DNA from 3 places in the Alteromonas sp. MmMcT2-5 genome. Region 1 is predicted to be linked to each of the others. Evidence: predicted binding sites of a transcription regulator. Region 1 holds the regulator's gene; each other region holds the start of a gene.
The links. The regulator LexA, encoded in region 1, represses DNA repair genes until DNA is damaged. The targets are predictions, from matches to a motif close to TACTGTATNNNNATACAGTA.

Region 1 (10,383 bases):
AGCCACACTTGGTTAATGCTAAAAAGTGCGTTCTCGCACACTGCGTCACATTTACTTGGCATCACATACAACAAACGCCATTTAGGTTCCGCGTTTTCTAAAAGCGCACTCATGTCGATGGTCGGCGCGAGCAGCTGACCTTTATTTGTCGCGCCTTTAGTAAACCAATCGTTATCAAGTGCGAGCTTTGCCAAAACAACAGGTAAAACAAACACGGCTACCATAATAATTAATGTTTTTTTCGAAGCAGCATTACTCATAACTACGTCCTTTCTTACTAATTGCAAAGCCGCCAATGGCTGCAGCGGCAATAGCTAAACCAAACCATTGAACTGCATAGCCAAGGTGCTTTTCAGGAGACATTACGACGGTCTGATGTTCACGAATAAACGCGGGGTCAGGCGTGGTAAGGTGAAGAATAAAGGGTAAAAGTTTGCGCTCTAAGGCGTTGCTTAGTGCAGGGAATTCTATGTGTTGTACCAGCGCGGGGCTTTGCGACAAAGCCATGTTGGTTTCTTTCACTAAGGGGTTGTTACCCGGCACGCTAAGCACGCCGATTAATTCGCGCGTTTGGCTTGTAAAACTTATATCCGGTAGCGTGCGCGTTAAGTCTGGCGCAGGCACCCAGCCAAAGTTAACCAAGAGCCACCCGACATTGGTATTTACCGGTACGATGACATCGAAACCCACCCGCTGATTGTGAATCTGATTATCTAATAGCAACACATGGTTAGCGTCTATTGCGCCGCTGAACGATACGGTAATATCCCGAGGATCATCATGAGACAACGCCTCTTCTAAACTCAAGGTTCCATTACTTTGCTTTTGCGCTATGCTAGCTAAGCGTTGTTGCTTTTGGACCATGCGATCAAGTTGCCAGTACCCTAAACCGCACATAATCGCCACACTAAAGCCCGTGAGTAACCAAGGAATAACGTGGCGAGTGCGAGAAAACATGATTATTTCGCACCATGCAAAATTAGAATAAAAACAGAGGTGAATATGTTGATAAAAATAGTCCTTGTTGCGTTGGTGCTGTACATGATTGTGAACTTGTTCATGGCGATGCGAATCATGATGAAAAACGACACATCAAAAGGGCCTATGAGTAAGTACATTGGTCGACGCGTGCTCACTTCTGCCGTCATTGTTATTATTATTCTTATCGCTATTGGTACCGGTTTAATTACCCCAAACCCAAGGCCTTACTGAGTTTGGGGATTCCTTTTAAAGTACGTAAACAAAGATGTAGAGCATGACCCACACTACATCTACAAAGTGCCAGTACCAGCTCCCCGCCTGAAACGCGAAGTGGTTTTCAGGCGTGAAATGGCCTTTCAAGACCCTAAAAAACAGTACAATTAGAATGATGGTGCCAAGGGTCACATGCATGCCGTGAAACCCTGTGAGCATAAAGAAGGTGTTGCCGTAAATGCCTGACTGAAGCGTAAGCCCCAAGTCGCGATACGCATGTATGTACTCTTCTACCTGTAGGAACAAGAACCCACATCCAAGTAAGATAGTGATACCCAGCATTAGGGTTAGCTGTTTGCGTTTGTTTTGCTCTAGTCCCACATGAGCGAAGTGCAGTGTAATAGATGAGATAAGCAAGATAACCGTGTTGATTGTGGGCAACCCCGCAGCACTCATTTCCTGTGTGGAAGTGCCGCCTGGCGTTGACACCAGCGGCCACATGGCCTCAAAGGTCGGCCATAAGACCTCATTGGTCATAGCGTTGTTCGATGCGCCGCCCAGCCACGGAACGGAAATAAATCTCGCGTAGTAGAGGGCGCCGAAAAACGCAGCGAAAAACATTACCTCTGAAAAGATAAACCAGCTCATACCTTGTCGATATGAACGCCCCAGCTGATCGCTGTAAAGCCCTGCCATAGATTCGTCTATTTGATTTTTAAACCAACCTACAAGCATAACGAGCAATACTGCTATCCCCGCTAAAAGGATATGACCGCCATAGCCTGTTTCACCTTTGGTTGCTTGCACCACATAATTGCCCGCACCTACGGCGATAAGAAATAGAGCAACGGCCCCTACGATGGGCCATGGACTTTGTGCGGGTACATAATATTTTTGGTATTCGTGATTCTGTACTTCGGGTTGCATTTTCTTCTCCTTACCCCTTCGGCCTATTCGCCATTTGATGGTGTTGAAGCCATAAAGGGATTCGGTGTTGTCGTTAGGTCACTGGCTCGCGCTGTGACGTCATAGAGTGTGTACTGCAAGGTAAAAAACGTAATTTCTTCAGGTAGCTGAGGGTCTACATAAAACTGCATGGGCATATAGGCTTCACTACCCGCATCTAATGGCTGCTGATTGAAGCAGAAGCATTCAGTCTTGTTCAGGTACAGTGCTGCCGTTCCGGGGGATACAGAGGGAATGGCCTGAGCTACGATATTGCTTGATGCAGGGTTTCTCACATAAAACGACACCGTATTAAGTTCGCCAGGGTGCACTTTCACGCGCTTGGTTTCAGCACGAAACTCCCACGGCATACCGGTATTTGTGCGAGTAATAAACTCGACGGTCACTTCTCGCGACTCATCAATCTCAACCGATTGATAAACCGCAGCCGTGCCTTCGGTTTTTCCGTTAATACCCGTAACGTCGCAAAATACGTCGTACAAGGGAACAAGGGCAAAGCCGAAGCCAAACATGCCAATGACAATAGCAACAAGTTTAATAACCATCTTGTTGTTTGCGCTTTGCTGTGACATCACGTGACCTCCGGGTAAATCCATAGATGAAGGTTGGTAAACGCTTGCTTAGTCGTTTATCTCCCTCACCACCTGCAATGTGTGAATGTCATTCCCATCGGCTTTTGCCGGTTGAAAGGAATGACCTATTCACAACTCCACCTACCGTTACTTAACGACAGGTGGCGTTTCAAACGTGTGATAAGGAGCGGGTGATGGAATTTCCCATTCCAATCCTTCTGCGCCGTCCCAAACTTGCGCTGATACCGGCTCACCTTGCTTTTTGCATGCCTTGATAAGCAGGGCAAGAAAGATGAGCTGAGATAAACCGAATGCAAAACCACCCAGGCTTATCCATTTATTAAAATCAGCGAACTGCAATGCATAGTCAGGAATACGGCGTGGCATACCAGCCAAACCCACAAAGTGCATAGGGAAGAACAACACATTGACCGATACCAATGAGCACCAGAAATGCCATTTAGCTAAGGTTGTGTCATACATTTTTCCCGTCCATTTAGGCAACCAGTAATACACCGCAGCCATGATGGAAAAGACCGCGCCAGTTACCAGTACATAGTGGAAATGGGCTACAACGAAGTAAGTGTCGTGATATTGGAAGTCCACGGGCGTGATCGCCAACATTAGCCCTGACAACCCACCAATGGTGAACAGCACAATAAAGGCAATAGCGAACATCATTGGCATTTCGAAGCTCAGTGAGCCGCGCCACATGGTCGCTACCCAGTTAAACACTTTCACGCCAGTAGGCACCGAGATAAGCATGGTGGCAAACATGAAAAACATTTCCATGTACACCGGCATGCCCGTGGTGAACATATGGTGAGCCCATACAACAAAAGAGAGCAGCGCAATCGACGCCGTGGCGTACACCATAGACGCGTATCCAAACAGCTGCTTTCGAGAGAAGGTAGGAACAATTTGCGAGATAATGCCGAAAGCGGGCAAGATCATAATGTACACTTCAGGGTGCCCGAAGAACCAGAAAATATGCTGGAACATAACCGGGTCGCCGCCACCAGCAGCATCAAAAAAGCTCGTGCCAAAGAACTTATCAGTTAACACCATGGTAACCGCACCGGCGAGCACTGGCATTACCGCAATCAGCAAGAATGCCGTGATAAGCCACGTCCATACAAACAGCGGCATTTTCATCCAGGTCATGCCTGGCGCACGCATATTAAAGATGGTCACAATCACGTTAATCGCTCCCATAATGGATGAAATACCCATGATGTGAACAGAGAACACAAACAACGCTGTCGAATCGCCACTGTAAGTCGTTGAAAGGGGCGCGTAGAAAGTCCATCCAAAAGCAGGGCCGCCGCCTTCCATAAAGAGCGAGCTCAATAGAATGAGAAAGGCACCTGGTAAAATCCAGAAGCTCCAGTTATTCATGCGCGGTAACGCCATGTCAGGGGCGCCGATCATCATGGGAATAAGCCAGTTTGCGAGCCCAGTAAAGGCAGGCATTACTGCACCAAATACCATGATAAGCCCGTGTACCGTAGTCATTTGGTTAAAGAAGTTTGGCTCTACAATTTGTAGACCGGGTTGGAATAGTTCAGCGCGGATCACCATGGCCATCGCACCACCAACTAAAAACATAATAAAGGCAAACCACAGGTAAAGTGTGCCTATATCTTTATGGTTAGTGGTAAACAACCAACGCGTTATCCCTTTAGGAATATGATCGTGGTGTTCATGGTCATCATGTAGGTGACCACCATTTACTTGACCACTGTGAGGCGCAGAGGTATCTGGCGAAATAACTTCAGTTGCTTTGCTCATTGTCTGCTCCTAGTTTCCGTTTGCCACTGCGTTGACATCTTTGGCTTGAACCATATCGCCAGTTTTATTGCCCCAGGCATTTCGCTCGTAAGTGACTACGGCGGCAATTTCCTTAAGACTTAGCATTTTTCCAAACGCTTGCATGGCTGTTCCTGACTTTCCATGCAGCACGATGTCAATGTGACCTTGCTGATCTTCTAGTGCCATCTTGCTGCCTTTTAATGCCGGGAACACGCCAGGTAAACCTTCACCATTTGGCATATGGCAAGCAGCGCACGTTGCGTTGTATACTCGCTCGCCCTCTTTCATCAGTTCATCCATAGACATATTCATAGAAAGTAGACGCTGCTCTTCTTCTTTTGCTTTACGAACAATCTCTTCTTGTTCGCCCATCCACTTTTCAAACTCGGCGGGTTCTTTAGCAATTACCACAACCGGCATATAGCCATGGTCTTTACCACAAAGCTCTGCGCACTGTCCGCGATAAATACCCGGCTCATTCACCTTGGCCCAAGACTCGTTAATAAAGCCGGGGTTGGCGTCTTTTTTCACGGCAAAGTCAGGAACCCACCAAGAGTGGATAACGTCGTCAGAGGTAATAAGAAAGCGTACTTTTTTCCCAGTAGGAATAACCAAGGGACGGTCAACTTCCAGCAGGTAGTTATCTGTTTTCTGAAATTTGTTTTCTATTTGCTCGCGCTGAGTGGCGAGTAAAGAATAAAACTCGACATCGCTATCCATGTACTTGTAATGCCATTTCCATTGAGAGCCTGTTACTAACACCGTCATGTCAGGCTCAGACGTGTCTTCCATAGCAATTAGAGTATTCGCTGCGGGTACCGCCATGAAAATAAGAATAAGGAAAGGAATAACGGTCCAAGCAATTTCGACCTTCACGTTTTCGTGAAAATTAGCTGGCTTGGCGCCACGGGACTTTCTATGTAGATACATTGAGGCGAACATCACGCCAAAAACTACAACCGCGATACCTACACAAATGAAGAACATCAACATATGGAGGTCGTATACCTGCCCACTGATGTCGGTAGCACCGCGTCTCAAATTAAGCGAAGAGGCTTCTTCGCTTGCTTCTTGCGCAAAAAGCAAAGGGGAAAAAAGCAAAATTGGTATACTAGAACACCATTTTGCGAAAACGGTCGTTAGTTGTTTCACTCAGCACCTCCGTAATGGCGTGGTCAAAGACGCTGATTAATTTGCGCGATGCCCTACCAAATGGTTTGCGAACGATTGACCCATAACCTCAACTTGTAAAACAAATTTAGAGCCATTGTTATTATTTTGTTAATCTCTGTATAAGAATTGCGCAATAATGTCGTGCCGTCTAGTCTTTTCTATTAAAAATTTAACGAAGTGGTTAATTTTTAATCATTTACTAAAATGGTCGCGGGGATTTCAAGTGCAAAAAAGAGAAAGCGATTGCTGTGGGATGCCCTTGGAATCAAACAGGCATTTTGAACACGGGGTTAAAGTAAATGCTCGACTAACTAGTTAAGAAATCAATAAGTAATCGATGACTCAATGTCGATTTCAAACAAAATTCACAATAAAAAATGGAAAATACTTGAAGCATTCATAGAAAGAATAACGTGAGTAATGATAAAAATAAGCGCGCAGAAAACCAACAGGTTTGCTGGGCAGGATAAAACCTAAGTTGGCAGATTGAAGAAAAAAACAGGAACAAAAGACATAAAAAAAGCGGCTAACGCGCCGCTTTTATACAAACAAGCTAAAATACTACATCCAGTCAGCGTTTCTGATCACACCCACCGCAATACCTTCTATCGCAAAATGTTCAGTCGCCAAATCGACTTTTATTGGTGCAAACTCATCATTCTCAGCATGAAGCAATACTTCACGCCCGCGTTTCTCTAGACGCTTTACGGTGACGTCTTCATCTACACGCGCCACAACCACCTGACCGTTGTGTACATCAGTGGTGCGATGAACAGCGAGAAGATCACCGTCTAAAATACCAATGTCTTTCATGCTCATACCGTTAACGCGTAGCAAAAAGTCGGCATGGGGTTGAAACAGTGCAGGATCGACTTTGTAGTGCGATTCAACATGCTCTTGCGCCAAGATCGGCTCACCGGCTGCAACACGCCCAATTAACGGTAGGCCTTCTTCTTCTTGTGCGTCGTTATCAAGAGGGATATTGAGCTTAATGCCACGAGACGTACCAGGCAAAATTTCAATCACGCCTTTACGCGCCAATGCTTTCAAATGTTCCTCTGCTGCATTAGCAGAACGAAAGCCAAGCTGACGGGCTATTTCCGCACGAGTAGGCGGCATTCCCGTTTCTAACATGGTTGTTTTAATAAGTTCTAAAACTTCGGTTTGTCGAGCTGTGAGTGGGCGCATAAAAGACCTGTCTGTTCATACAGTTCCTGTAAGTATATACACCTAAAACTAAATAACAAGCACTTGCCGCGTCTTTTGCGATCTGCAATAGCCTACGACAAGTGCTTTCCTCTTATTTTACGAGAAGAGCCATGTTCGGGTTACTAATTTGTAACTCCAGCTCCCCATCACTATTTTGACGTGTGCGCATGCCTTCAACATTATCGAGCCCAAGTCCAGGGCTTTGCCACACCACATTGCCTTTATTATCAACCTCAACCACGCGATATGCGATGCTGTCATAATAATTGTACGAATAGTCATTCTCGTTAGGCTGGTAGATAGCGAGAATCGACTGATTAGACGACGTCGTTGGAACAGCCGCTATATACTGAGGGTAGAATGACGGTGCTATAGCGTCTTTGAGTTCTAATGCATCGCTCGCCACGTCATAAACATTGATGGTGTTGTAGTTTCTATTTAAACACGCAAATTCAAGTTCGCTATCACTATCAAAATTTACCGTGAGCAATTGGTCACAATTGGTTTCCAATTCATTCAATCCAACAAATTCACCATCCTGCATTTTATAGAGCTTGAGCGAACTATAGCCCCCAACAGCAAAATAATGCACACCGTCTTTTTCAGAGGCAGCAAGCGCATTAATTGAAAAATCGTTAATGATTGAGTCGATAAGCACCTGATTCTCGATATCAAACGCTTTAAGTCGATTGTTCTCAATAATAACTGCATCGGCGTAACTATCGTTATTTACGTCAATGGCTTCAATAAACGAAATTTCACTATTCTGATTATTGTTCAGTGTCCACTGAATAGCGTTATCTGTAAGTCTCACGACATTAAACGACGAACTATAATCCAGTGCCCCTATTAGTAACTCACCCACACCGTCATTGTTGTAGTCTGTAACGACCGGTTTGCTATAGTTATAGACATCTTCGCCAACCTCAGCACTTATCGCAAAGTTATCCTCTTTATCTACCGATAAAATCTGAATAGATGATTCGTAACTACTTGTATCGCTAACAAAGACGGCTCTTTCATCATTATCGCCATAAGGTGCCCAACCCGCGGCATGATATCTACTCGCGCGCGGCGCACCTTTTATATCTGACAAGGCATATTCACCGTTGGCATCTTGTTGCGCTACTAAAATTTGATTCTCACCAGTCCAAATAATGTCGTCCACATTGTCATTGTCTAAATCGTCAATGAGAAGTGACATGCCACTGTAAGTGTTGTGGTTAAGAGCCCACTGCTCAGAGATTTGTCCCGCTTCTAATGCAAAACCTCTAACTTGTCCCCACTGACACTCGGAGACAACCACTATTCCTTCTGTAGCTGGGTTTTCTTTACTATAGGCGATATCACAAATGTCACCATGTTCCGCCGTTGCCAAACTGCTTTTCGATACTGCTGAGTAGATTGAGATATCATTCCAACTATCGGCACCGATGATTTCATCTACACCATCGTTATTCATATCACCCAGCACAACAAATGCGTCGCTGAACCCGCTACCGTATAGCCATTGGTTGGCACCGCTTTCGATATCAAATACATAACCATTGTTCGTTACCATTTCTATCGATGCGTCATCATCTACGTTACCAAAAGCAAGGTTATTGACGCCGTCAATATCGTACTGTTGCAACTGCTCACCTGTGCGAACATCTACAATGGCAATAGAAGTCGCATTGTAATATTCGCTCCCATATAAATAAGCAACTTCATCAACTCCGTCACCATTGATGTCGTAAAATAAGCCAGAAATAATACTATCTTCAATAATAAACACCGCTTCTGCGTTACTTTCGCGGTCTTTTATTACAGACAATCCCTGTTGAGTAAGAAGGTAGATTTCATCATTATTGTCACCATCAACATCTTGGGTATGCACGCTTCTAATTTCGCCTTTAGTTGGCAGTTTATACGGATACACATAGGTATTTTTAAGCGTATTGCCTTCTAGCGAAAATGCGCCCACGTTGCGAGCATTTACCGTGATAAGTTCACTTGCACCATTGGTCGAAGCAATAGCAAAGCCATGATTATAAATTGGTGTCATCACAGTAGTACGAGCATAAGCCGGGGCCTTGTCCGCATAAGAAGTGATTTCGAGCGTTTGTTGGGATTCAGTTCCGTCTAAGCTAGCGAAACTAAACATATAAGTTTGAGCGTTGAAAAGTTGATTCGCAGGTACATTCCAGGTCATCAGACCTTCCGCATTTAACGAAGCACCGGGAGGCGCTGAAATAAGCTGTCCCGCGACGTCATCGTCAACTCTGTCTGGGTCACTCATCGATACGGTAAACTCTACGTATCCGCCCGCAGTTACTACTTCAGGCATATTCGATGCAGTGAGCGTCATAGGAGAATTGTCGATCTCAACGAAAGTAGGCTGGGATTCAACAACGTTAATACCGTCTGACACCACCATGGTAACTTTAACTTCATCACCGAAGACTGCGCTGTAAGGTGGCAGCGTGGTACCATTAACATCGTCAAGGACTACACCATTTACATACCAGCGAAACGAAATCACCAGCTCTGAGTCGGGAGTATCTGAATCATGATAGTAGCCAGGCTCAACGGTGACTTCATCTGTGGTATAGACAGTCTCATAGGCATAGTAATAAGGCTGATTCACTACAGGAGGTACGGATATCGCATCGATATCTGAAAGCGCAAGGCCAGTATGATTTCCGCTGGCAAACGCTGTTAGATTATTAAAGTATACACCTACATCGTAAATATCATCGCCGTTGTTATCTTCGCCATAGCGAACTGCGCCATCAATAACGTCAATTCCAGCCGTTTTATCTCCTTTTACGACCAGCGAGCCAGATGACGAATAGGGAAGGTCGCCCTGATCAGAAGAATACGCAAAGTCCAATTTGCCTTTAGACGCAATGTAGATTGAACCATTTAGTTCAGACACGAAGGTGTTGTTTGTCACCCCTTCTGCTGATGTGCCACTGACCTTGTAAGTTTCACCATTGTGCGTGACAGTAAGATACTGCCTCGTCTCTTCATAAAACGTACCTGTTTGTGGGCGGTAGCGAAAATCAACACTTAAGTAGCCTTTTAATGTTGTGCGCACGCCACCGTCTAGCATAGACAAAGTAGTGAAATAAGACGTTACTTCGGAGCTGTTTTCACCTGCGTCAGTAATAACTAGCGAAAATTGTCCGTCATACCGAGTGGAGTCGTAATATTGAATGCACTGATCATAGTCTACAGTAATCGTTCCTTTACCCGTGTCTTCATCAAGCTTACCTGAGTATGTTACTGATCCTGATTCATAGCACTCGGTCGTACCTTCAACGTTGCCGTTCTCATCTAGGAAGGTGTAGATATCATATTGATCTACATAGGGTGAGCCACTTGTATTGTCACCAAAGAGCGTGATGTAAACCTCTTGTACTGCGCTGATATCCACAGTAGAGACTTTCGTTTCTCCACTGTAGTTCGCATC
Region 2 (10,383 bases), on a different contig from region 1:
GCGTATCATATCGTTAATAAGCGACGTCTCAGGCATATTCTTCCAGTATTTTTTTGGCATTGAACTTAACATTGCCTTTGTTTTTACGCGGGCAGGATTAAATATATTTGCATAATACGTAAGCCAGTATTTTTCAATTCTGTCATCATTTGGAATGATACTAGGGTCAGGATTATCTTCCAAAACAAGTGTTTTAGTATTCCAATGCGCAGCTCGATAAGGGGTAAGTATTGACCAACACATATTTTTAAAACGCGTCTGAAAAAAATCGAGCTTCATCTCCAAGCTGAAGTGTTCTGGTTCATACCACGCAATAAAATGCTCTTGTCCGTCAAGTACGACTTCTCGAAATCTCAAAAAAGCACTTATCTTATATGCATCGCGTTTTACTGCTTTAGCCAGCATGTTGAGACGCAACACATCTTCGTCAGTTTTTAAGTGAATAAGGTTTCTGTTTTCGAAAACTACTCGCCATAAAACGCGGTAACATAAAGCGAAACGATCGGGGGCTTGGTGGCATAACGCATACTTCAACAGCGTTAAAACTGATCTAGGAATTCTGTAATTCGTTTGGCTTTCACCAATAGCGATGGCCGAATCGGTCACGGCAAACAAGTCGTCTTGGTTAGATTGCGAAGTTTGCCATGTAACGTTCTCCGGAGGTATGTGTTGGGCTAGACATTCTCTCGATGCTTTTCGCCATTCATCGTATCCGGGCACTGATGAAATTGTTACTTTTTTCATTGTGGTACCAATTAGATTAAGCGCTGAACAATTCAAACTGTTTTGGTTGTTTAAATTGCTGTTCAAAGTTACTGCTATCGAGCAAATGGATAGCGGGGGAATAATCACTAACAGTAATGAACGGTTTTAATTTTTGTAAGGGTAAACGCATTTTTGTGAGATCGAACCAGCTAAGCTTTGTGTAACGTCGAATAGCCAGAATTTTTTGTACTGTGCGTGCTCCCAGTCCAGGAACTCGCAATAAAAGTAGCTTGTCAGCTTTGTTTAAATCGATGGGAAATATGTGGCGATTGCGTAGCGCCCACGCAAGCTTGGGGTCGTGCTCCATATCTAGCATGTCGTTGTGTACGATTTCATCTAAACCAAATCCATAAAAGCGCAGGAGCCAATCGGCCTGATAAAGTCGGTGTTCACGGATAAGTGGCGCCGGTTTAAGAGGCAAGACTTCAGACGCATCTGGGATGGGCGAAAATGCAGAATAGTAAACGCGCCGCAATTTTTGTTGACCATACAGTTTGACACTCGTGCCAAGGATAACTTTATCATTTGAGTCATCGGCTCCTATGATCATCTGAGTGGACTGTCCGCCAGGAGCAAAGCGAGGTGGGCGTTTACCCGAGTAGGTTTTATCCACTTTGTGTTCATTTATTTTGTCTTTCAATGTATTCATTGAACCGTGAATTTCACCAAGGTCTTTTTCTGGGGCGTATTTGTTCAACGAATTTTGCGTCGGCATTTCGATGTTTATACTTAGCCTATCGGCATATAAGCCAGCTTCAGCCTGTAGTTCAGGAGATGCATTCGGAATGGTCTTAAGATGAATGTATCCTTTAAATCCGTGATCAATGCGAAGAGACTTCGCGATGCGTACCATGCTCTCCATAGTCAGGTCAGGAGAGCCGACAATACCGGAACTTAAAAATAATCCCTCAATGTAGTTACGCTTATAAAAATTAAGCGTTAAATCAACCGTTTCTTTAACGGTAAAACGCGCTCGTTGAACGTTGCTAGACACCCTATTGATGCAGTAATGGCAATCGTATATGCAATAGTTGGTCATTAGGATCTTAAGTAATGATATGCATCGACCATCAGGGGTAAAGCTGTGACATATCCCTGACCCTCCTGTGAGCGAACCTATTCCTGTTTTGTCAGTTTTACCTGCTTTTCGTTTACCGGCGGAGCCACTTGCGCAAGAAGCGTCATACTTAGCGGCATCTGAAAGAATTTCGAGTTTTTGAATGAGTTTGTCATGCATCGCAAATGGTCACTTTCTCTAGGCAAATGTACGTGGTAGACGGTCTGAAAAAAAACAAGATTCCATACCAGTACTTTGCTTGTTATGGTATATCTTAATACTGTATAAGTGTACAGTGTTGAGGGGAGTGAGTTTATTAAATTTGAAAGGAAAATTTTATCTTGCTGTGTGTAGAAAGTACCTTATACAACTTTAGTATAAGTTTTGGGTTGGTCTAAATTACTGAAAAATAAAGATTAAATATATGGTGCGGAAGGTGCATATGGTTAAGTAGATATGAGTGAATTACTTGATGTATTGAACAGACGAAAGTTTGTATTGTCAGGCAGAAAACATCTGCTGCAACGTGAAAGCTAGAAACTTAGAAAGTCGAATGACTCAATACATTGGTGATAAATAGTTTTAATTAAGTGGATTGTAGCGAGCTTATCGATACAAGTGCAAAATCGTTCAAGGAGTGGGGCATGAACTTTTTAAAGTGGGTTTATTCAGGCTTAGTGGTATCAGCAATCATTGTTATAGTCGGTGTAATTGGGCAAGGAAAGCTATCCGTAAGCCAAGCATCAGCTGATGACGAACAGCGCCCCGTTCATATGGATATTCAAAAAGTACAGCGCAACTTCTCATTGGTAGAATTTGATTTGTCGAAAAAGGCACATCTATTGAGAAAAACGCGTCTAGAGCACTACATTGCACAGGCTAAACAAGCCGATTTAAGAGGTTGGAAATTTAAGCGTGATGAGTTTGTTGAGCGTGCTGAAAATATTCTAAATCACCATCTTACTCAATACGCGGATGATGTTAGTCAAGATGCGGAAACTTATACCGCTCAAGCAATCTAATACAAAGGCTATACATGAAAACGCGCCTTACATTCTTACAATGTAGGGCGCGTTTTTCGATTGAGTGTTTTCCACATTTATTCCGACAGCGCAGAAATATAAGCTTTTACCACTTTTTCAACAAAGGCCTGACAATCTTTGGCCGTGGTTGGGTCATATTCACCATGGTTGGTAATGTTGTTCGACAATACGCGAATACCTAAAAAGGGAACGTGGTAGGCATGTGCAATCTGCGCTGCAGAAGCGGTTTCCATTTCTTCCACACTCGTTCCCATATTCTTATGAAGCCATGCTATTCGATCTAACTCGTTATTCCAAAAGTTACCGCTGCCAATCGTTCCTTTAACGACGTTCCCGCGTTTGTACTGCTTGGATAGCGATAGAGCTAGGTTGATGAGCTGTTTGTCTCCTAAATAAAAACGTAACTTTTCTGCGTCCTTAGCGCTACTTCCTTCTCCCGCGCTGCCTTCTGACGCCATAAGATCCATCGGCAGCCAATTAAACGGTTGAGAACCTTCTCCTTGAGCCAGCTTGGGCGTTTTAAAATTGGATGCATTAATACTGCGTTCGCCAAGAACAATATCACCAACTTTTAAGGAAGGATCGTGGCCACCTGATGTTCCCTGATTGATGATAAGGCGAGGGTGGTATCTCTCTATGCCAATAGCGGTGGCGGCCGCAGTATTTTCTAAACCCTTACCGGTTTTAGCTACCACAATGGGGTACCCGTTTAGTGTCCCTTTATAGAATACGGCATTACCTGAATACTCTGTTGTAGTGTTATCCAAAAGCGCAGCAAAGTATTCAGCTTCAATGGGCATGGGGCCTTGAATCATTATTGGCTGTAATGGTGCATTCTGTGAAGCTACTTCTACACGCTTCATGGTGTGTACGTGCTGTGTATTTGCCCATACGCTATGAGTGAAAAGTGCCAAGAGCGTTATAATTGCTGAAAAACGTGTGTAGCGATTGAAAATGAGCTGCATATCTATCCTTATTTTTGTCGTTGTTGTCCCGAGGAGTGTTAACGAATTCTCGTTGTTTGGTTGGATATGTTTTTTGTAATTTTGATACTGACTTAGTTGAGTGTTCTTATTATAAGCGTCAGCTTACCACTGCTTTAGTAAATTACAGGCAAAAAAAAGCGAAGCATTTGCTTCGCTTTAATAGTGTATTCGTTGCTATTCGACTTCTACGATTTTAAGGGTATTGGTCGCGCCCACTTTTTCCATTTCATCGCCGTAAGTCAGGATGATACTGTCGCCGCTTTTCACTAGTCCTTTCTCTTTAAGTGATGCAATGACATCGTACTTCAATTTGCCAGGTTCACTGTTTGAAGAGTCAAAGAAAACCGGCTTAACGCCGCGGCAAAGCGCCATTGTGTTAAGCGTTGATTCGTGACGAGACATCGCAATAATTGGCAGAGATGTAGTAATGCGAGACATTAACGTTGGTGTAGTTCCACTTTCAGTCAAACCTACAATCGCTTTAACACTTGGCAAGTGGTTCGCAGCGTAAACCGCTGACAGAGCAATTGACTCGCTAGTAGAAGAAAACTGCTGATCCATGCGGTGCTTGGAAATTTTAACGCTTGGATGTGTTTCCGCGCCTTCACAAACACGAGCCATAGCTGCAACTGTTTCAATAGGGAAATTACCCGCCGCAGTTTCAGCTGAAAGCATTACCGCGTCAGTGCCGTCTAGTACAGCGTTTGCAACGTCCATTACTTCTGCACGTGTAGGCATAGGGCTGTCAATCATCGACTCCATCATTTGCGTCGCGGTGATCACAACCTTGTTGAGCTGGCGAGAACGGGCAATCAGTTTCTTTTGAACACCAACAAGTTCCGCATCGCCAATTTCTACACCCAAGTCACCACGAGCAACCATTACCGCATCTGAAGCGCTGATGATATCCGTCATGGCTTCGTCAGACGCCACCGTTTCAGCACGCTCGACCTTTGCACAAATTTTTGCGTAGCAGCCAGCTGCTTCGGCAAGTTCTCGCGCGTAGTTCAAGTCTGCGCCGCTGCGAGGAAATGACACTGCAAGGTAATCAACACCAATTTTCGCGGCGGTTTTAATGTCTTCTTTGTCTTTTTCGGTAAGTGCATCTGCAGAAAGACCACCGCCTTGACGGTTAATGCCTTTATTGTTTGAAAGCTTGCCGCCTACTGTTACTTCAGTAATCACTTTGCGGCCTTCAACGCCAGTTACTCGAAGCTGAATTCGACCGTCATCAAGAAGCAGAATATCGCCTGCCGATACATCATCAGGAAGCGCTTTGTAATCAATACCTACTTGATTAATATCACCTTCGTCGCGGCCCAATTCAGCGTCTAGAATGAATTTTGCGCCAACCTCTAAACGAACTGCACCTTCGGCAAAACGAGCAACACGGATTTTAGGACCTTGAAGATCACCTAAAATCGCTACGTATTTACCTAGGTTCTTTGCCGCCTGACGAACGCGCTTTGCACGTTCAATGTGGTCTTCGGCTTGTCCGTGTGAAAAGTTCATGCGCACAGTGTTTGCGCCTGCGGCAATAAGTGCCTGAATCTTTTCAAGTGAGTCGGTTGCAGGTCCTAGGGTGGCAAGAATTTTCGTTCTTCTGGTCATGTGATTCCGTCGCTGTTTCTAAGTTAGAAAAGACAAAGAGTGATAGGCTACGCGTTTATACGGTATGCCTGTAATCGCTTTACGTAATTTTATTACAGAATAATAGTTGAATTTGACAAAAATGTGAATGAAATAAACAAAAACGCCTAACTGGCTCGACCAGTTAGGCGTTTTCGCTGATTTATTGAACCGATATTGTTACGGTAAGTGGTTCTTATGTGATCACGTGGGAAGAAAATTACTCACCACGCTTTTCATAACGTGAACCACGCAGCGTATCTTTTACTCGCTTCAGGTTCTCTCTGAACTTGTTGCCGCGGCGCAGTGTAAAGCCGGTTGCCAGTACATCAATTAGCGTGAGCTGCGCGATGCGAGAGGCCATAGGCATATACATATCAGTATCTTCCGGCACTTCCAGCGATAACACGTAACTGCACTCTTGTGCCAGCGGGCTATCTGCTGAGGTAATTCCTACCACAGTAGCGTCGTTCATGCGGGCAATTTGCGCTATTTCTACTAAGCTTTTAGTTCGGCCCGTATGGCTAATCAATACAACAACATCGCCATCTGAACAGTTCATGCAGCTCATGCGCTGCATCAGAATATCTTCAAAGTAGACCACTGGAACATTGAAGCGGAAAAACTTATTTAGTGCATCGTGTGCCACTGAAGCTGAAGCGCCTAAGCCGAAAAATGAAATTTTCTGTGCCTGTGTAAGTAAATCAACAACGCGATTTACCACGTTCACATCCACAGATTGGCGCGCCACTTCCAGGGACGCCATGGTCGATTCGAATATCTTATTGGTATATTCGTCTGGGCTGTCGTTTTCATCAACATGGCGGTTTACATAAGGCGTGCCGTTAGCCAGGCTCTGCGCTAAATGCAGTTTAAAGTCTGGGAAGCCTTTAGTATCAAGTCTTCGGCAGAAACGGTTTACGGTAGGCTCACTAACATCCGACATCTTAGCGAGGGTTGCTATACTCGAATGAATGGCCGTTTGTGGGTTAGCTAGAATTACTTCAGCTACCTTTTTCTCAGATTTACTGAATGCCGCTTGGTTTTGTGTGATTTTTTCTAAAATGTTCATACAGATATAGCAATTAGTTAGCACAATTTATTGTAAGGTACACCCGTAATAGTACCCAATGTGACGTCTGTGACAAGAAAAATGTAATTTTTTGACAATTTTTGTTATTTCAATCGGGTTAAATGAGGGTAAACTGAGGGAAACAGTAAAGATTCAGATCCTATAGTTGGTACAAGTTGTAATTTTACTACATTTGGTGTTAACTATACGGTAAAAATAGTCGTTAGTGTTGTAAATAACTGTACAATACGCCGCGGACACATACATTTAAAAGGTCGACGAATATGGTATTGGATAATTCCTACGAACCCTGTGATTTTGTACTTTTCGGTACATTGGGAGATCTTTCACGACGCAAGTTGTTGCCTTCTTTATATCAGCTTGAAAAAGCAAACTTGATGCACCCAGACACCACTATTGTGGGTGTTGCGCGTCAAGAAATGGAGCTGGATGCCTATATTGAAGAAGTTCATGCCAACCTAATCAAGTTTGGCGAGAAGAACTTGTGTGAAGCCACTTGGGAAAAAATGAAAGCACGTTTGCACTATGCATGCGTAGACATGAAGGACGTTGAAAGCTATTGCGTATTAGACGACCACGTTGACCCAAGCCGCACCATGGTGTGTTATCTAGCGACGCCACCGGCGATATACGGTGATATCTGTCGTGGCCTGCATAGCTGCAAAATTATCGACTCAAGCGTTCGCGTTGTGCTAGAAAAGCCAATTGGTCACGATTTGGCATCGTCTAAAGTGATCAATGAGCAAGTTGCAGAATACTTCGACGAAAAGCAAATTTACCGCATTGACCATTACCTTGGTAAAGAGACAGTACTAAACCTAGTATCACTGCGTTTTGCCAATTCTATTTTTGCTACTAACTGGGACCACAACTGCATTGACCATGTTCAAATCTCAGTTGCAGAGTCAGTGGGTATTGAAGGGCGTTGGGGTTACTTTGACGACGCGGGTCAAATGCGAGATATGGTGCAAAACCACTTGCTACAAATTTTAAGTTTGGTAGCGATGGAGCCTCCGACAACGCTCGACGCTGACAGCATTCGTGACGAAAAGTTGAAAGTGCTTAAAGCGCTTCGTCCGATTAACTCGTTTAATATTAATGACAGCACAGTACGCGGTCAGTATACCTCTGGTTTCGTGAAGGGCGAAGAAGTGCCTGGGTACCTTGAAGAAGAAGGTGCTAATACGCAAAGTAAAACCGAAACCTTTGTTGCTATTAAAGCGGAAATTGACAACTGGCGTTGGGCTGGTGTGCCGTTCTACCTACGCACAGGTAAGCGCATGCCAACTAAGGTGAGTGAAGTTGTTATTTACTTCAAGCGTCAGCCACACAACTTGTTCGGTGACAGCTTCAAGAATCTCCCACCCAATAAGCTCGTTATTCGTCTACAGCCAGACGAAGGGGTAGAAATCACCGTAATGAATAAAGTACCTGGCTTAACCAGCTCAGGCTCTATGGATCTACAAAAATCCAAGTTAAACCTAAGTTTCTCTGAAGCGTTTGCCGATGAGCGTATTCCTGACGCATACGAAAAACTCCTTCTTGAAGTTATGTTGGGTAATCAGGCGCTATTCGTTCGTCGTGACGAAATTGAGCAAGCTTGGACGTGGGTAGACTCAATTCTTGAAGCGTGGAAGCAATCGAGCGAGCCGCCAGAACCGTATCAAGCAGGTACGTGGGGGCCGGTAGACTCTATAGGTCTTCTTGCTCGCGAAAATCGCAGCTGGTACGAGAGCAAAACAGGGAAGAAAAAGTAATATGGCGTTAACAACTCTATCATTTGAAACACCTGATGCGCTGACTGATGCATTTGCGCAAGACTTAGTCAGCATTTTAAAAACAGGTATTAAAACTCGCGGTCGAGCTTCGCTTGTCGTTAGTGGTGGTCGTACACCGCTGGCGCTTTTTAAACAACTAAGTGAAACCGAACTTGAGTGGGATAAGGTTGATATCACCCTTGCCGACGAGCGCTGGGTTGAAGAGGGCCACGAGGCCAGCAACACCAGCCTAGTCAAAAATAATCTAATTCAAAATAAAGCCGCAGCAGCTCGTTTTATCGAATTGAAAAGCGATGCTAATGATGCAAACGAAGGCGTAAATGCCGCAGAGTCAAATCTGGCTAGCATGTCACAACCTTTTGATGCATTGATTCTTGGCATGGGGGAAGATGGTCACACTGCATCGCTTTTCCCTTGCTCTGAACAAGTACTTGACGGCTTAGATATGAGCAGCGGCAGAACCTGCATCGCTGTTCAACCTACAACAGCACCTCATCAACGTATTTCATTAACGCTACCAGCGTTACTCAATAGCCGTAATATCTTTTTGCATTTAACAGGCGAGAAGAAAAAACAAGTCTTACTTGATGCTATTGAAAATGCCACCGAAGCGCAAAAGCCCATCACCGCCGTAGTTAACCGCGCGCCGGTTACTTTGATGTGGGCGCCATAGGAGACAAACATGAATCCAAAAATTGCTGAAGTTACGCAACGAATTATCGAGCGTAGTAAAGAAACGCGTAAGGCGTATCTAGAAAAAATTGAGAGTGCACGACGTCAAGGACCACACCGTGGTGTGTTGTCATGCGGTAACCTTGCTCACGGCTTTGCAGCATGTGGAACAAGCGAAAAATCAGATCTTCGTTCAATGACCAAAGCCAACGTGGCAATTGTGTCTGCGTATAACGATATGCTTTCAGCGCACCAGCCTTACGAGACGTATCCTGCGCTCATTAAGGATGCAGTGAAAGAAGTAGGCAGCGTAGCCCAGTTCGCAGGTGGTGTACCTGCTATGTGTGATGGTGTTACGCAAGGCCAGTCTGGCATGGACTTAAGCCTAATGAGCCGTGATAACATTGCTCAGGGTGCTGCCATTGCGCTTTCTCACAATATGTTCGATAGCGCACTGATGCTAGGTATCTGCGACAAAATCGTTCCTGGGCTTCTAATGGGCGCACTAACGTTCGGTCATTTGCCTACGGTTTTTGTGCCAGCAGGTCCAATGCCATCGGGTCTTCCAAACAAAGAAAAAGCCCGTGTTCGTCAAGAATTTGCCGAAGGTAAAGTAGGGCGTGACGCGCTGCTTGAAGCTGAATCTCAATCTTACCACTCTGCAGGTACCTGTACGTTCTACGGAACGGCAAACTCGAACCAACTAGTGGTTGAAATGATGGGCTTGCACCTTCCTGGTTCGTCGTTTGTTAATCCGGGCACTCCTTTGCGCGACGCGCTAACTAAAGCGGCTGCGGTTCAAGCAACACGCTTAACTGACCTTGGCGACAACTATACGCCAATTGGTCATATTGTAGATGCAAAAGCCATTGTGAACGGCCTTGTAGGTCTTCTTGCTACGGGTGGTTCTACTAACCACACCATGCACCTTATTGCGGTAGCACGCGCTGCAGGTTACATCGTAAATTGGGACGACTTCTCAGATATCTCTAATGCTGTGCCTCTTCTTACTCGCATTTACCCGAATGGCTCAGCTGACATTAACCACTTTGTTGCAGCAGGTGGTATGTCATTGCTAATTAGACAGTTGCTTGATGCGGGTCTACTACATAACGATGTTAAGACCATTTGTGGTGAAGGCTTAGACTTCTACACTAAAGAGCCTGTGCTTAAAGACGGCGAATTAGAATGGCGAGACGGCCCAACGGAATCCCTTGATAAAGAAGTGCTAGCAACTGTTGACGCACCGTTTAAGCCAGATGGTGGTTTGAGTGTGCTTGACGGCAATCTTGGTCGTGGTGTTATTAAAACCTCAGCACTTCGCACGCCTCACTGTAATATCAAAGCACCAGCAGTTGTG
Region 3 (10,383 bases), on a different contig from region 1:
TAAAGGTCAGCATCACGGCCATCACCACGGTGCGCATGCTGAAGCGCTAGGCACAGATTCCACACGCATTGGATGGGCGTTCTGGCTAAATTTCATCTTTACTATTATTGAATTCATCGGGGGTTGGCTTACTAACAGTGTCGCCATAATGGCCGATGCTGTTCATGATTTAGGAGACTCTCTATCCATAGGTCTGGCGTGGTATTTAAGTAAGCTCGGAAATAAAGCATCTACCGAAAAGTATACGTATGGCTTCAAACGGCTGAGCCTTATGGGAGCTATGATCAACGGCGTTATCTTGGTGATTGGCTCAATTTGGGTGTTGTCTGAGGCCATCCCTCGTTTATCTAACCCCGAAATGCCCGTTACAGAGGGTATGATTGGATTAGCGATCCTAGGTATTGTCGTGAATGGATTTGCAGCTTATAAACTCCACGGCGGTCATTCGATGAATGAAAAGGTGCTTAACTGGCACTTAATTGAAGACACGATGGGGTGGGTAGCGGTACTGGTAGTAGCCATTGTGCTCCATTTTGTTGAATGGCCTATACTCGACCCAATTTTATCTATTGGTTTTACGCTATTTATTTTGGTCAATGTTGTTCGGTATGTTGTGCAGACCATGTCTTTGTTTCTACAGGGCGTACCTGACTTGGCTACAAGGAATGCTATTAGCAACACGCTTTTGAAAATCGAGCACGTTGAAGAAATTCACCATGTACATTTTTGGTCGCTTGACGGAGAGCAGCACGTGCTTACTGCACACGTGGTAATAAACTGTGCAATAGACAATGACAAACTGAGAGCACTCAAAAAGGAAGTTCACGAGCGTTTAGCCCCCTTTGAACTTGCTCATACCACGATAGAGTTTGAGTTGCCGGGTGAGCCATGTCGTGATGATAATGACCATTTACACGCCCACTCTCATGAACACCAGCACGAAGAGATATAAGTTGCGTTTAACTCTGGCGAGAGTAGGGATTCGTTCTCTAGAGGCCTACGAAAATCAAGCTATTGTAGTGATAGGCCTTTTAAGCAATAACTATAATTAACAAATAAAAGTATGAATATTAGATATCAAGCGATTCTCCCGGGAGTAAGCGTTTCGGTCATAACCGGCTTGGCGGCTCTTTTTCTCAGCGATCACTACGGTTCCCCTGCCATGCTGTTTGCTCTTCTGATAGGAATGGCTGTTTCTTTCCTCTATCGAGCCGATTCACCAAGTACCGAAGGGATTGATTTCTGTGCCAGTACTCTATTACGTACAGGTGTTGTACTCCTTGGTTTAAGGCTCGCACTTGAAGATTTAACGGCACTGGGTTGGGATACGCTGGGCTTATTGTGCTTTGCCATTTTAACGACTATTTTGCTTGGAATTGGCCTCGCTAAAATTTTTGGGTTAAAAGGGCAGTTAGGTGCCTTAACAGGAGGCGCAGTTGCCATCTGTGGCGCATCCGCTGCATTAGCTATATCTACCATTCTACCCAAAGGCCAGCACCATGAGCGAGATACACTAGTTACCGTTATTGGCGTTACCGCTATGTCTACAATCGCCATGGTACTCTATCCTATTATCGCTGTTCAGCTAAACCTGTCAGACAGTGAAGCCGGCATTTTTCTAGGTGGCACTATTCATGATGTTGCGCAAGTTGTAGGGGCAGGGTACTCGATTTCTCAGGAAGTAGGTGATATGGCGACGCTAACTAAACTTGTTAGGGTGGCTATGCTAGTTCCAGTAGTTATGATTATGGTGTTAGTCGTAGCAAAAACCTTATCTGTTGGTATCAAAAGCCGCCAAACAAACAGTCCTAAAATACCACTGTTTTTAGTCGGCTTCGTAATGATGATGCTCGTGAACAGCTTCTTTGTTTTACCTGAAAGTCTTGTAGAGATGGGGAGTCAAATCTCACGTTTTTTCCTCATCGTTTCCATAGCCGCGATTGGAATGAAATCAAACTTGGGTCAGCTCATCAATGTTGGTGTGCGACCAATAATTATGATTTTCGCAGAAACCTTATGGTTAGCACTCATCATTTTAGGGTACTTACACTTTTCGTAACGTTAGATAAGAAACTGGACGCGTCGTTTTAAATGTATCGAATTTAGAAAATCTGCCGATATTCAATGCATAACGCTACTTCAGACTAATAGTTAAATGGTCTGGATATCTGTTAATCTGAACAAAATAACTCTATAAAAAACATATCGGTAACCACACATGTTTGTATCTCGCAGTAAATACGAAGAAAAAGAAGCGCAAGTACGTAAACTAGAAGCAAGAGTGCAAGAAGCCTTAGACAAAATTGACGTTTTAGAGGCAGAAAATAGTGAGCTCATTAATGCCATTGAGGCTGCAAGTAGCCAGCACGCATCGTCGAACGATTCCGTTGTAATGAAGTGCATTATTGATGGTATGCGTCAATTAGAAGGTATTCGTGAAACGGTGTTGACCACTTATCAGCGTATTGACGCTGAGAATCAGTCAGTGGCTAATATTCATGAGCTCTTTAGTGACTCCGCTACTACGTTAAGCAAAATTGTTACCGACATGAGCGGGCTTAATGTCCAAATGGGCAGCATGAGTGAACGTATATCGGGGCTATCAACAACAGCAGATAACATTAATAAATTTGTTACTACTATTACGAGTATTTCTGATCAAACTAACTTACTTGCGCTAAACGCTGCTATCGAAGCTGCGCGAGCAGGCGATGCAGGCCGCGGGTTTAGTGTTGTTGCTGATGAAGTACGCGCATTGGCGACAGAAACCAACAAATCAGCAACAGAAGTATCTGAGCTGGTGAACGGTATAATTCAGTCTACTTCCAAAGCGGTTTCAGGTGTTAATGAGCTGCGCGGTAACAATGAGCAGCTAGGGACCGGCATTAATCAGCTAAATGGCAGCTACGAAGTTATGGTACAACACTGTGACAGTATGAAGTCCACTATTAGCGAAGGCGCAATTGCTACGTTCATTCAAACAGTAAAATTGGATCATGTAGTGTGGAAGGCCGAGGTTTATGCGGTGCTGTGCGGTTACAGCAATAAATCTGTAGCGGACTTTGGCGATCATAAGAACTGCCGCCTTGGGCAGTGGTATAGCGACAATGCTAACAAAGCGATTGGCCAGACAACGGCATTCAGAGAGATTGAAGCGCCGCATGCAAAAGTGCATAGTAGCGGTATCGCTGCCGTTCTAGCTAAACAAAATGGCAACAACGCTGAGGCAAATGCTAAGCTTATGGAAATGGAACAAGCCAGTGAGAGAGTACTAACTCTACTTGATAGGCTAGTTAATTAGCGGCCGTAGAACTCTATGGTTCGATAGGCCCTATTGAGACGCATGGCGCTCTGAGATTTTATCGGCGATTTAAATGGAGGGCTTCTTGGTGAGTGAAACATCGTATTCCACCGAACACGAGCGTATTCTTGCGCTGGAAGCCCGCGTTAACTCGTTAGCGCGACAACTTAAGCGTCAAAAAATTGCGCGTAAAAACGCAGAATCTTTCTTAGAAACCTATTCTCAAGATGCTTATCTAGCAAACCAAGCGCTTAGAAAAGCACTAAATGATTCGAAGCAGCGAGAGCGAGAGCTGCTCTACCTCAACAGAGCTGCATCACAGCTTTCCAATGCCCAGCCAGGTAAAAGTTTTATATTCTCTGCCTTAGAATCGGCGGTGGAATTTAGTAGTGCCCATTGTGGAAAAGCATTCATTGTGAAAAATGATGAACTAGTAGTGGGCGAAGATAACCAAGTACTTACTTATGAAGAGGGTTGGCGTAGCTCCCCAGAGCTTGCCGAATTGATTAAGTTTGAAACACCACTTTCCTTAAGGGACAGTTACTCCCATTGGTGTGTTACTGCAGTTCAGCGACCCGACACTCAAAAAGAGGCGCGCTTACTTCACTTCATGCATGAGATGGCAGACGGCGAATTCGCTTGGCTCGTGTTACTTACCAAAGACGATCACTTAGAAGAAGAAACGCTTCACGTTCTTGATACCTCCAAACATTATCTAAACATTACGTCTCGTTACCAGAACAAAAAACTGAGCTCACCAGTCGGCAAATAGAATTGAGTTCGGTTAAAAAAGACAGAGACTTTCTAGAAGAAAGGCTGGTTAGTGCAGACAAGATGACGATGTTGGGGCAACTTGCTGCGGGTATAGCACACGAAATCAATAACCCTATCGGCTATGTTCGAAGCAATACGGTGGTTGCAAAAGAAATTTTTAGCGACTATCAACACGCGTTAGAAGAAATAGGCAAGCTTTGTCGCACTGCTGGTGGAGAGGTAGAGTCGCAGTTCGAGGCGCTTGAAAAGCGCTTTTCATTACAAGAAAGTGCGAGCGAAATTACAGAGATGTTCAATGAATCTCACGAGGGCATTGAACGTATTATTGAAATTGTAAAAGCGCTGCGAAGTTTTTCGTATCCAGGCTCAGGAAAGCATACGCAAATAAGCGCTGTAGAAGCTATGAATACGGTTATCAAGCTAACGAACAACCTGCACAGGTACAAAAACAAAGTTAATTTAGAAGTACCGGACAAAGACGTTTATTTCCTTGGTAACGCAGGGCAAATTCAGCAGGTATTGGTTAATTTCGTAACCAACGCTATTTATGCTACCCCAGAAGGAAAGTCTATCACCCTAAAAGTACAAAAAGATGAAAAGAACGCCATGCTTATCGTAGAAGACGAAGGTATCGGTATGTCGAAAGAAACACTGGATAGAATATTCACGCCCTTTTTTACAACTAAACCACCCGGCGAGGGAACAGGGTTGGGAATGTCTATTTCCATGACTATTGTTGAAGAGCACAACGGAAAGATAAATATCACTAGCGAAGAAGGAAAGGGTACGCGCGTTACCGTTTTGTTACCTCTAGCCCAAAGTATAAATTGCTTTCCTAAATAGCTGATAGAATATAGAATTTCTCTAATTTTTTCTTCCTGCTAGACAGAATTTGTTTATGTTCTAGTCTTAGGAGGTAAGCAACATTTCCTACGATTAACGGATGGTTGCTTTGCTACATGGAGAAAGCACCGAATGAGAAACAATCAGCCAGTTACCCAAAAAGAATATAAGTTTCCAGCACATCATCGCCTGATATCTTCGACCGATAAGCGCGGTGTTATCCAGCATTGCAATAGCGAATTTGTAGAGGCGAGCGGATATACTCGTGAAGAACTCATTGGTAAAAACCACAATGTTATCCGTCATCCAGATATGCCAGCCCCCGTATTCAAAGAGATGTGGCGTACTTTGGAATCTGGGCAGAGCTGGTTAGGTCTCGTTAAAAACAGAAGAAAAAATGGCGATCATTATTGGGTTTCGGCCTTCGTAACGCCTGTGTACGAGGGGAAAACCGTTGTCGGCTATGAGTCCGTTCGAGTTCCAGCGTTGAATGATGAAATAACGCGTGCTTCCGGTGTTTATGCAAGAATGCAGCAAGGAAAGTCAGCGGTATCACCAATGTCGCGCTTAGCTCAAAACCTAATGCATCTGGCGCCTACGTTGCTGATAAGTGCTGTCTTAGTAATAGCTTTTGCATTTACCCACGGCGCCGCTGCGGCTGGCATTGCGCTGCTTGGAGCTATAGTTTTAATGATTGCTCAAGAAGCCAAGACAAGAAAAGACTGGGGCGCGCTGCTTTCTCTTAGCCCAGAAAGCTACGCGAATGAAACGGTGGCACAAACCTACTTCCCAGACCCCCCTCACATAAGCCAAGCCAAACTTGCACTGGGGTGTGAACTTGCCAGAAATCGCACGGCATTAACCCGAATTAAAGATGCGTCAGCGGGGCTCGAATCAATTGCTAACACCACGCATGAGCAAGCAGAAAGCACCAGTGCCGCGGTTGTTCAGCAAAATCAAGCTACACAGCAAATTGCGTCTGCGGTAACACAAATGAGTCAAGCGATTCAAGAAGTTGCCGAACGAGTAGAAAGTAACGCAAAGAGCGCAAGGACAGCGGCATCCAATGTAGAGACAGGCAACCAAAAAGCAGAACAAGCCATGCAGGCGATCGTAGCGTTGCGCGAGGCGGTAGAGTCTATTTCTACCACAGTGACAGAGTTGGCTCAGTCAACCAGCGATATTGGCGAAGCGGCCAATATCATCTCGACCATCGCTGAGCAGACTAACCTGTTAGCGCTTAATGCTGCGATTGAAGCTGCAAGGGCTGGCGAACAAGGAAGAGGTTTTGCGGTTGTTGCCGATGAGGTTCGTACTTTAGCTTCGAAAACTCGCGAATCGACCGATAAAATCCACAACATCATTAATGAATTGGCTGAGCGTTCTGATCGAGCTGTAAGGGTATCGACGGAAGGGCTAGCTTCAGCTGAGCACGGCAGCGCTATAGTAGAAGAAACCCGAGGTGCATTGTTTGAAATTAACAATGCAGTGAAAGGTATCGCTGATGCCACGGTAGAGATGTCTTCAGCGGTAGAAGAACAAAGCACGGTGGCAGAGCATATTAACCAGCAGTTAGTAGAAGTCGCTGACGGCGCGTCTGAAACCCAGCGTTCATCTGAAGCATCGCTTGCAGCAAGCCACGATTTGCGCGCAACGGTTAATCAGGTTCACGAGCTAATATTGCGTTTCAGTACAGATAAGTGAGTAGGAGAGTAATACTCACTCCAGCTCGCTTAAGCTCGCTCCATTAAAAGACCTATTGCCTATTTGCGCACAGATGTGGGGCTAAATAGAAGCTGACAAAACCCGAAACAACGCTGTAGGCATGGGTATTTATGAGTTCGCGTTTAGTCCCGCGTGTAGGCCGCGTCTGTAGGCCGCCACAGCGGGGAATAGTGAAACCAAGTATGTGCACCCCAGTATCAGTAAAATGATAATAACACTGCTTTGTCCAAACAGCGGGCTGCTTAAAAACAACCCATAGGTACTGCTTAACCAAGGTTTTAGTGCGCTCATAAGCCCAGCTACCAAGCCTAAACTCAGTGCGGCACTCACAATCGTAAGCAGCATCGCTTCAATCTGTATGAGTAGCAGTAAGGTAAACGGTCCTGCGCCTATAGTTCGTAAAACGGCGATTTCTTGATAACGCTCCCTCATCGTTGCTAGCAGCATAGTCGCAAGCCCAATAAGCGCGCAGATGACGATAAGACCGGAAAGGCCAAGCAATAGCGATTCAACATTTCCCATAATTTGCCAAAGTTCTGCGAGTGCCATGCCCGGTAGAATAGCCATTAGCGGCTCTTTTTTACTTTGATTAATTTGATACTGAAGCTGCAGTGCAGTTACCCGATGTTTAAGCCCCAGCATCACCACGGATACTGACTCAGGCGTAAACGCTTCGCTATTGTAAACTGCATGTTCTTTTGTATGCTCGTCATGCTCATGCTCATGCTCATGCTCATGCTCATGCTCATGCTCGTTCGCCTTGTCAGCAGATTTACGGCCTAACATTGAGGTGGGCGAATGTTTAGGTCCTGTGTGGGCTTCTTCAAGTCCCTGTAGGGTAACGTATACGGCTTTATCTACGGGCGTACCGGTTTTCTTAACTATGCCTGAGATAGTGAAAGGGTGATCATCATGGTTGTTGAACGATACGCTACCCAGACCATGGGAAATAATAATCTTATCCCCTACCTTGTACCCCAATGATTTGGCGATATCTGCGCCAATAACGGTAGACAGTGGCTGCGTAAATGTCGAGCCTGCTGCCATTTCAAGTGATTGCATATCACCGTATTTAAAGTGGTCGAAAAAGCTGTTGGTCGTACCTACTACTCTAAAACCTCTGTGGGTATCACCCAAAGATAGTGGGATAAGCCACGATACCTGCTTGTTAGATTGAAGCGCCGCAATACTTTTATATTCAATACCTTTGGTGGGAGTGCCTATATTAAACACTGATGACAGGAGTAAATTAAGCTGTCCACTTGGTGCGCCAACAATAAGATCTACACCAGAAACGGTGCGCGTAAAACTGGTTTTAACTTGGGTGCGAATAACGTCCACGCACAAAAGTAAACTAATGCTGATGGTAATGCTTAAAAGTGTGAGGATTGCCGTTGTTTTCCTGCGCTTTAAGCTTTCAATAGCAATGGTACTTAGCATTACGCACGCTCCTGTGCTTTTGTGGCCTCATCGCCTCGCGTTTTTATGTGGTTTGTACTTGGGCTTAATTCACTCATGCTGCAGTGGCGGTCGAAATAACTCTCCATGGCTTTATCGTGACTAACAAAAATCATGGTGCTTTCACCTGCAACGTCTTTTAACAGCGACATAAAACTATCTCTGGCATCGGTATCTAGGGCAGAGGTAGGTTCATCGACAATTAATAATTGTGGGTCGTTAATCAGTGCTCTGGCAATGGCAACGCGCTGCTGCTGACCAATACTCAATGCGTCAGCTTTCGCATGCAGCACGTGAGAAGGCAGCTGTAGCTTGTCCAGTAAATGACGAAGCTTTGCGTCTGATGCTGTCTTGCTGACGTTTGTACTTGCAAAATACACCGCCGCATTAATGTTCTGTGCCACAGAAAGGTAGGGAATAAGATTAAATTGTTGAAAAACAACGCCGATATTGCGTGCTCTAAACTTGTCCCGCTGTCGGTTCGATAATGCGGAGAAAGGCTGCGCTAATAAGGCGATGTCGCCCTGAGTTGGAGTTAATGTTCCGCACAGCAAATTGAGCAATGTGCTCTTTCCGCTACCCGAAGGCCCTGAGAGAAAAACGTGCTCACCTTGCGAAACTTGCCACGCTTTAATGTCAATGATGGGGGCACTTTCTTTGGTGTACGAAAACTGTAAATTGCTAACTTCAATCGCTGTGTTGCGCTCTTCAGTCACTGCGCTGCGGCCTTCAATTACTGCATTGCGCTGGGAGTGAGTGCTATTGTTTTTATTGAAGGTATTCACGCTAAGCCCGACCTGTATTTACGTCTTATGTTCACATTAGCAAAAGCGACACGTCTGTTCACCCAGTTAAAAACCAGAGAAAACACATTGCCGCGTTGAGGTAATGTTATCAAATAACATTTTTGCGTATAGCTATGCTATCAGATCTCATCAGCCTAAAGCGGCAATTGCTCTTATTAATTGCTCATCATAACGACGCAAAAGAGAGGCGCGCCTAAATTATCAGCCGTTAGCTTGTAGCTTTACCACTTCTGCGCTTTCATCTTCTAATACGCTTTCTGCGGTAGCGCCTTTGAAAATCTTACTGATTTTATCTTTGTTTTTAGACAGCATGATGGTGAGCTCTTCCACTACGCTATCGTCTAGCTTGATGCCCTTCGCATGAATGTAGTCAGCAAGGTTATCTGCTGCATCGAGCATTTTGTCATACTGATCGGCTTCTTTTTTGTCGGTAGTTACCAATTTTTCTACCCCTTTGTGCGTAACAACATACTGTGTGGTAATGGCCATGGTAGGTCCCCTGTTTATTAAAGACACAAAAACTGTACAGTATTTTACTGTATAAATAAACAGTATTTTGATTAAATGTCTGAGCGTAGTGTTTGGGGAAAGGGCAAATGATTGTTCTAAAGGTGATTAATGCTTGTGCAATTAGTAACTGCTGCGTATAATGCGCGCCCTTACAGCCATCCCAATTCGTTCCTTGTCTCCATACAGTCGGCTGTACTGTCGAGGCTACAACCGTAAGGAGCTATAATGCGTCATTACGAAATCGTATTTATGGTTCACCCTGATCAGAGTGAACAAGTACCTGGTATGATCGAGCGTTATACCACAATCCTAAAGCAAGACGGTGGTCAGATTCATCGTTTAGAAGATTGGGGCCGTCGTCAACTGGCTTACCCAATTGAAAAGCTGCACAAAGCCCACTACGTACTAATCAATGCTGAAGCGTCTGCAGAAGCTGTTGATGAATTGGAAAATGCTTTCCGTTTCAACGACGTGATCCTACGTAACATGGTTATGCGCACTAAGACTGCTGTGACTGAGCCTTCTCCAATGATGAAAGAAGAGCCTCGTCGTGAGCGTCGTGACGATTCTGCTCCTCGCCAAGATCGCGCGGAAAAGAAAACTGAAACCACTGAAGACAACGCTTAAGGAGATCACCCATGGCTCGTTTTTTCAGACGTCGTAAGTTCTGCCGTTTCACTGCAGAAGGTGTGACTGAGATTGATTACAAAGATATCGCTACTCTTAAGAACTACATCACTGAGAGCGGTAAAATTGTCCCTAGCCGTATTACTGGTACAAGCGCAAAATATCAGCGTCAGCTGTCTTCTGCGATCAAGCGCGCACGTTTCCTTGCGTTGCTTCCGTACACTGATTCACACAAGTAATTTGGCGAATATAAGGGTTAGCTAAGATGAATATCATCCTACTAGATAAAATCGCCAACCTTGGCGGCCTGGGCGACCAAGTGACTGTTAAGTCTGGTTA

Region 2: MHN09_RS19775 (putative DNA modification/repair radical SAM protein) is a predicted target of LexA. The motif match lies at 2,101-2,120, and genes of this name have one in related genera.
Region 3: MHN09_RS16935 (YebG family protein) is a predicted target of LexA. The motif match lies at 9,442-9,461, and genes of this name have one in related genera.

What each region holds. Positions count from the first base shown of each region.
Region 1 covers NZ_JAKRFB010000002.1:142,455-152,837, reverse strand. The annotation lists gene MHN09_RS02675 (hypothetical protein) at 1-260, opposite strand, end outside; gene MHN09_RS02670 (SURF1 family protein) at 253-957, opposite strand; gene MHN09_RS02665 (DUF2909 domain-containing protein) at 1,003-1,212, shown strand; gene MHN09_RS02660 (cytochrome c oxidase subunit 3) at 1,228-2,121, opposite strand; gene MHN09_RS02655 (cytochrome c oxidase assembly protein) at 2,145-2,732, opposite strand; gene ctaD (cytochrome c oxidase subunit I) at 2,880-4,523, opposite strand; gene coxB (cytochrome c oxidase subunit II) at 4,533-5,696, opposite strand; gene lexA (transcriptional repressor LexA) at 6,279-6,905, opposite strand; gene MHN09_RS02635 (hypothetical protein) at 7,018-10,383, opposite strand, start outside.
Region 2 covers NZ_JAKRFB010000079.1:2,217-12,599, reverse strand. The annotation lists gene MHN09_RS19780 (TIGR03915 family putative DNA repair protein) at 1-744, opposite strand, end outside; gene MHN09_RS19775 (putative DNA modification/repair radical SAM protein) at 761-2,002, opposite strand; gene MHN09_RS19770 (hypothetical protein) at 2,467-2,844, shown strand; gene MHN09_RS19765 (5'-methylthioadenosine/S-adenosylhomocysteine nucleosidase) at 2,922-3,830, opposite strand; gene pyk (pyruvate kinase) at 4,026-5,462, opposite strand; gene MHN09_RS19755 (MurR/RpiR family transcriptional regulator) at 5,701-6,552, opposite strand; gene zwf (glucose-6-phosphate dehydrogenase) at 6,837-8,330, shown strand; gene pgl (6-phosphogluconolactonase) at 8,332-9,024, shown strand; gene edd (phosphogluconate dehydratase) at 9,034-10,383, shown strand, end outside.
Region 3 covers NZ_JAKRFB010000049.1:530-10,912, reverse strand. The annotation lists gene MHN09_RS16975 (cation diffusion facilitator family transporter) at 1-952, shown strand, start outside; gene MHN09_RS16970 (YeiH family protein) at 1,064-2,059, shown strand; gene MHN09_RS16965 (methyl-accepting chemotaxis protein) at 2,219-3,301, shown strand; gene MHN09_RS16960 (hypothetical protein) at 3,390-4,073, shown strand; gene MHN09_RS16955 (ATP-binding protein) at 4,076-4,918, shown strand; gene MHN09_RS16950 (PAS domain-containing methyl-accepting chemotaxis protein) at 5,051-6,622, shown strand; gene MHN09_RS16945 (ABC transporter permease) at 6,752-8,083, opposite strand; gene MHN09_RS16940 (ABC transporter ATP-binding protein) at 8,083-8,886, opposite strand; gene MHN09_RS16935 (YebG family protein) at 9,109-9,396, opposite strand; gene rpsF (30S ribosomal protein S6) at 9,643-10,044, shown strand; gene rpsR (30S ribosomal protein S18) at 10,056-10,283, shown strand; gene rplI (50S ribosomal protein L9) at 10,310-10,383, shown strand, end outside.